DNA from 3 places in the Neobacillus pocheonensis genome. Region 1 is predicted to be linked to each of the others. Evidence: predicted binding sites of a transcription regulator. Region 1 holds the regulator's gene; each other region holds the start of a gene.

Region 1 (2,272 bases):
TATATAATAGCTTTCATAAAATTCTAATCTCCAATGGCACTTGCTAATTCAGTCGTATCAGAAGTATCTGTGCTGACCGGAATGACAATCTCATCTCCAGGGTAAATTTGGTCATCTACATTTTTATTATGCTTTTTCACCCAGCTGACAAATTCCTTATTAGAAAGAGAATGCTGACCAGCATATTGATCGGAAATCTTCCAAAGCGAATCTCCTTCAGAGACAATCACCTTTAGATATTTATCCTTGTCATTGGAAGTTTGTTGAACGGATAGTATGAGTGCAAATGTACAGCTTACTAGCAAAAGAATAATAGCGTATGAGTATTGGTTCCATAATTTTTTCATGAATAACACCTCTTAATAGAATGTACGTTCGATTATTATGTTTTGATTATAATTCGAACACTTGTTTGTTGTCAACTATAAATTCGAACTTATGTTTGTATAAAATTGGCGAACATGATATAATTAAGACAACATTAACCAGGCGAGGTGCATTTTATCATGGTAAAAATATCAAAGCGGCAGCAGGATATCCTGGATTTTATTAAAGATGAGGTTAAGAGCAAGGGCTATCCACCATCCGTACGTGAAATCGGCGAAGCGGTTGGACTTGCCTCAAGTTCTACTGTACATGGCCATTTAGCTAGATTAGAAAGTAAAGGACTTATTAGACGAGATCCAACAAAACCTAGAGCGATTGAAATTTTAGAGGTCGATGAATTAGCTCATATCCCAAGAAACAATGTTGTTAATGTTCCAGTGGTCGGTAAAGTTACAGCAGGCTTGCCAATTACAGCAATTGAAAACGTGGAAGAATATTTCCCACTACCAGAAAGACTAGCACCTGCAGATGAACATGTATTTATGCTAGAAATCATGGGTGAAAGTATGATAGAAGCTGGCATCCTGGACGGGGATTATGTAATCGTGAAGCAGCAACAAACAGCAAATAATGGGGATATTGTTGTTGCAATGACAGAAGAAGATGAAGCGACATGTAAGAGATTTTTCAAAGAAAAAGATTTCATTCGCTTGCAGCCGGAAAATTCCACTATGGATCCTATCATTTTACGCAATGTTTCTATTCTCGGAAAAGTTATTGGAGTATATAGACATATTCATTAAGACAGAGTCGGCAATTCAATGCCGACTCTTCTTTTTTCCAAACTGATATTGGGAAAATTTTTCACAAAAAATATAATCTGTTTGAGTGTAGTGAAAATTCAGTATTTTTCCCTATGCTCAGAAGTTTCCAAGTTTAGTATAATGGTAATACACCAAGATTTACCTTAGGTCCAAAAATTTAGGCTTAAGGAGAGTGAGAAACATATGTTGGTTGACATTATTTTCTCTTTAGTAATTGGTGGGACAGTGGGAATCATTGGACATGTTCGAAAGCATGGTAAAATTATTATGCCAAGAAAAACAAAAAAGTTCATTTATCTTGGTTTTCTAGAAGAAATGCTTCTTGGTGCGGTAGCTGCACTTCTCCTCGTTTTGTATACAGCTCCAAATTCTAATGTTGAGAATATCATCATTTCAATTGTTGCCGGGATTTTTGGTGATGCCACCCTATCTGGATTGAAGCTTTTAAGACAGAAAAGTGAAGAAAAATGACCTTTTTAGTAACCAGCATAGTTTTATTGAATGCTGGTTTTTTATCATTGGTTACTTTTTTAGGAGATCGTACCCATTGCATTACCCATAAAGCAAGAAAAAGTTCTCCTCGGGTAAATGCACGGGCGTTTCATTTACCGTAAACCAAGAAAAAGGGACTCTTGGGTAAATGCATCCACTATAAAATTTTTTTAATAATGGTATTCTATATTATTTCTCAAAAAAAAAGCCCTGACGCTAATAGCGACAAGGCTTTCGAAAATTAATACATGCTCAGATACTGATCGCGTTCCCATTGGTGAACGACGGTACGGAACATATCCCATTCGATCTCTTTTGCTTCCACAAAGTGTTCGAAGATGTGCTCGCCAAGACCAGAAACGATGACTTCATCAGAACTTAATTGATCTAATGCTTGAGCTAAAGTTGCAGGTAGATCGATGATGCCTTCTTCTAATCTTTCTTCTTTGCTCATTACATAAATGTTACGATCAACTGGTGCTGGAGGAGTTAAATTGTTTTTAATTCCATCTAATCCAGCTTTTAATAGAACTGCCATTGCTAGATATGGGTTTGCAGCTGGGTCTACGCTACGTACTTCAACCCGTGTGCTTAATCCGCGTGAAGCAGGAATACGGATGAGTGGTGAA
Region 2 (2,272 bases), on a different contig from region 1:
ATTGTAACCGATAAGCTACCGAATATGCTTTGTTTCTGGCTAGGCGCTGGATTCGCCCTCATAGTGATGCTTTCTTTTCACTTCTACGACCAATATAAAAAGAGATAGCACTACCATCATAAGCTTGAACGGAATCGGTATCTGAAGAAATCCACTTGTATCCATTCGGCAAAAACGAACATTAGAATCCTGGTTATCCTCGATAAATTTCAATCCTTACTCGCAACGTCCCTTCGCCTTCCAACAGCCCCATAATGTTCTTGAACTTTTTTTCAAGCAACGGATAGTCACCCTTAAAATCAAAATTGAGGTAAACACCGGAAGTAACTGCAGCTGCCTTCCGTTGTAGTTCCTCCAGTTCATCCAAAATTACTGCAAGACCATTCCCGGAAGGATTGTCCCTGTTTGATTCTCGAACGACTTCATACTCAGCCTCAATGACTTCATTCCCTTTAATGATAAAACGTTTATTGTCACTCGTCTGCTGTTCCGTTTTATTTTGCGAATCCTGGCCTTCCCCTCCGGCACTTAACAATTCAGTCTCGAACTGCTTAGCCGCCGCTTTAGCCGTTTTTTCTTCTGCAGTTTTCGTTAAACCTAAAGCTCGCAAATGGTAGTAAAATGTACCAAACGAAAGCCCCCATGCCTGCCTTATCTCATAATCTCCTATTTTTAAGCGCCAATGTCTCAAAAGATCTCGTCTAATATCCTTATTCTTTATATTTTTCCATAAATCAAATTTCATTAATTCATCTTTGTGCTGTTCGTACAAAGGATCATCCATGTGGCCCCTCCTATACATTCACATCAACATTATCAAATAGATCGCCAACACAAGTTTCACATATATATTTACCCTTGAATGGACTAATATCTTTATCACTACCGCAAAAATGGCAGAATTGTTTATATGGCTGGATGACGACCCAATTTCCTTCAACGGATATTTCAACAGCGTCTTTTCTCCCAATCCCCATAGTACGCCGCAGTTCCATAGGAAGAACAACGCGGCCCAATTCATCAACTTCTCGAACTATTCCGGTCGGTTTGATTCGACGAACGCCCCCCATGATCGCATCCGGACTTCTCAAAGTATCAATGAGCTGCAAAACCTGTTCCCGATCCCGGAGCCTGTCCATGTTCTCTAACGATTTTTCCAAAATAACCAGCATCATTGTTTTTAAAGCGTGAGCGTCCGTAGGTAACTTAGGATCAGAGCGTTTTGCTTGACTACTCAATATAAATCCTCCCTTGAGATATTCGACATCATTCTACCATAAATTAACTTATGTGCGGTATAAAATCCCAATATAAAACATCACTTTATACATTCGAACATGCAAAAAATACCTCTTGAAAAGCGAATGTATGTTCTGTATTCTGGATATAATATATAAAGAACGATTGTTCCTGTTTGAAGGGTGGAAGTCACATATGATGTTCCCGAATAATAAGCAGGCTCTAATTGATCACCAAGGAAGCCTGAAAAAGATAGCTAGGCCGGAACTAGCTGAGGAACAACAGCATGAAATGCTTTGCCTCCTTAAAGTATCCGGGTCAGAGTACATCCATGTTACAATCACTCTCTACGGAGAATACGGAAATCAGGAGTATACTGGGATTGTGACCGGACTTGACCCTCGCCTCTTCCTTGTGAAACTACAACTTGGCTATGATTGGAAGCTATTCGAGTTTACAGACATTATAGGGGTAAGGCTATTGTGCTAAGTGACATTGAACGAAAAGTTCATCGTATCCTCGTTAATTACTCTAAAGGTCGCAGACGGCTGCCGTCGATTCAAGAGCTTGGAATAAAGACCGGTCGGGGACGGGCTGGGATTTATCAAATATTAGCTGCTTTAAATCATGAAGGGTTTATCGCATGGTCTCCGGCCGATCCGAACCAGATTCAGCTACTTAAAGAATCTGAGCCGAAATCGAAATGGATATACGGATGGCGTTAGACAAAGCCAAGATCCAACAAGGTAGTGGAAAGCTGACAGACAACCGTAACGATACGATGAAGCAGAGTACCGGAGGTCATTACGAATGAGCAAACTAGACGGAAATGAGCGGTGGAAAACTAAAATGATGTTAACAGAGCATAAAAAGCAATATGAGAATCGTAACGAAGCTAAGAACTCACATTTACGTAACCGGCCTACGGAGGATGAACTTATCATGATCCGCGACTCTATATTACTTCCTCACATGTTGACTATGGTTCAGAAGAGCATCGATGACATAGAGAGCGGCTCTAATCTTCTTAAGC
Region 3 (2,272 bases), on a different contig from region 1:
CTGAAACAAAAAGGGCTATTAGGAATGCGGTGAAACCTTTCGCGAACGGAAAAAGCGTAACGGTCATTACTGATGAAGGTACCCTTGGCCGCGACAGGAACATCAATAATGATGTCCCGCAACGCCAACCGAAGGCTAATAAGGACCGCCGCCAAAACGAAGAAGTACCTGAACGATATTCTAAATAAGACAAAAGGGTGAAGCTTAAAACCTGGCTTTGCCCTTTTTGTTGTCCAGCTACAGAGCCTAGCCCCTCGGGGTCAAATAACCTTCGGCAATAAAAGTCAAAAAGACGACTTTTTTGCCGAAGAACATTTGCCTGTCGGGGCTGGTTAAGGCGCTTCCGCTTTTCTAATTTTTCGGATAAAAAGGGAAAAATAGGCTACACTAGAACTGTAAAGTTTGTTCAATTTATAACAAAAAGAGGTGAGTAGCATGAGGTTCAATTGGAGGGTATTGTCTCGGTATAGTTTATCGGTATCTTCTGTTTTTCTAGTTATTTTTTTCAGCAGTGTTTTCGAAATGACAGGTTCTGCCGCACAAGTCGAAGACCGGCAAAATATGGAACCTCTGCACCTGACGGTTATTTTAGAACGACTCTATCTGGACGGAGAAATAAGTCAAGAAGTAGTTCACGAGACGAGCTGGTCTATGGCGAATTTCTGGGCCAAGTATGATCAGTGGCGGCTAACGGAAATGGATGAATCCACTTTTGTTTTTAGAAAACAAGTCGATGATATTTCACCGTTGCTTAAGGCAAATGGCTTTTTTGGAATTACCGACGATGGGATATTGACCATTTTTAATGGCAGACCAGACCGATCACGGATTATTCAATCATTTTTTCAAATAGATATAAAGAAACTAGAAAGTAAGAAACAAGAAGAGTTAATTCAAGGAATCCCGATTAAAACAAAAGATCATTATGTTGAAGTTTTAGAAACTTTTGAGCCTTATTCGATTAAAAAAGAATAGATTTATTCATAAATCAGACTGATTGTTTAAATTCAGGCTGATTTTTTTCGAAAATTATATCTTTCGTCCTTTTATTTGCGTTAAATTAAGGTTTATCTGCGAAAACTCTAGCTTTATCTGCGAAAAACGAACTTTTATCTGCGAAACCAGAAACGCTGCATCTGAATAGTTTGATTAATCTCTAAACTGCGATTTTCTTCATCTCCCTGCAATTCTTATGTTAAAATGAAAGATAGCGTGAAAATCAGGGGAGAGAATACGATTGTATGAATTTATAAAAGGGGCCGTTGATTTTGTCGGGCCCGAATATATTGTCATCGAAAATAATGGAATTGGCTATCAAATCTCGACACCCAATCCGTTTATTTATTCTAGCAAAATGGAAACAATGGTAACCGTATATACCTACCACTATGTTCGTGAGGACATAATGGCGTTATTTGGGTTCCAATCAAGAGAAGAGAAAAAGCTTTTTACCAAATTGCTAAATGTTTCGGGGATCGGGCCGAAAGGGGCATTGGCGATTCTTGCTTCTGGTGAAGTCCAGCAGGTTGTGAATGCCATTGAAAATGAAGATGAAGGCTTCTTGGTTAAATTTCCAGGGGTCGGCAAAAAAACAGCGCGGCAAATGATTCTTGATTTAAAAGGGAAATTGCAGGATGTCGTACCAGACTACTTCCCTAACCTGTTCAATGCAGAAACACTTTCACTACATACACAAACAAGCAATACGGCCTTTGAAGAAGCCATTCTTGCTTTAAAAGCATTGGGCTATTCTGATAAAGAAATTAAGAAGATATCACCTGAATTAAGGAAAGAACAGATGTCAACCGATCAATACATTAAACAGGCCCTTAAGCGCCTTTTAAAATAGGTGATAACGTATGGATGACAGGATTATTTCTAGTGAAGTGAATGAGAGCGAAATAAGCTTTGAACAAAGTCTCAGACCGCAAACCCTAAAGCAATATATTGGACAAGATCAGGTCAAAGAAAACCTAGAAATCTTTATTAAGGCCGCCAAGCTTCGGAAGGAAACCTTGGACCATGTTCTCCTTTATGGACCACCTGGCCTGGGGAAAACTACTCTTGCTGTCATTATTGCCAATGAAATGGGCGTCAACATACGGACCACCTCAGGTCCTGCGATTGAGCGCCCCGGCGATTTAGCGGCAATATTAACCGCACTTGAGCCCGGTGATGTACTTTTTATTGATGAAATCCACAGGCTGCCGCGAACGATTGAAGAGGTCCTGTATCCGGCGATGGAGGATTTCTGTCTGGATATTGTGATCGG

The links. The regulator LexA, encoded in region 1, represses DNA repair genes until DNA is damaged. The targets are predictions, from matches to a motif close to CGAACATATGTTCG.
Region 2: a site for LexA is predicted at 1,362-1,375, ahead of ABES02_RS29255 (YolD-like family protein). Genes of this name have one in related genera too.
Region 3: a site for LexA is predicted at 1,103-1,116, ahead of ruvA (Holliday junction branch migration protein RuvA). Genes of this name have one in related genera too.

The regions. Positions count from the first base shown of each region.
Region 1 covers NZ_JBCNAD010000007.1:293,025-295,296, reverse strand. Annotated here, with positions in the region: gene ABES02_RS04295 (YneB family resolvase-like protein) at 1-17, opposite strand, end outside; gene yneA (cell division suppressor protein YneA) at 24-347, opposite strand; gene lexA (transcriptional repressor LexA) at 507-1,130, shown strand; gene ABES02_RS04280 (DUF4257 domain-containing protein) at 1,335-1,622, shown strand; gene glnA (type I glutamate--ammonia ligase) at 1,885-2,272, opposite strand, start outside.
Region 2 covers NZ_JBCNAD010000099.1:20,911-23,182, forward strand. Annotated here, with positions in the region: gene ABES02_RS29245 (hypothetical protein) at 194-784, opposite strand; gene ABES02_RS29250 (AbrB/MazE/SpoVT family DNA-binding domain-containing protein) at 795-1,070, opposite strand; gene ABES02_RS29255 (YolD-like family protein) at 1,435-1,728, shown strand; gene ABES02_RS29260 (hypothetical protein) at 1,722-1,964, shown strand; gene ABES02_RS29265 (hypothetical protein) at 2,050-2,272, shown strand, end outside.
Region 3 covers NZ_JBCNAD010000032.1:64,904-67,175, forward strand. Annotated here, with positions in the region: gene ABES02_RS17650 (YhcN/YlaJ family sporulation lipoprotein) at 1-188, shown strand, start outside; gene ABES02_RS17655 (BofC C-terminal domain-containing protein) at 436-975, shown strand; gene ruvA (Holliday junction branch migration protein RuvA) at 1,238-1,849, shown strand; gene ruvB (Holliday junction branch migration DNA helicase RuvB) at 1,860-2,272, shown strand, end outside.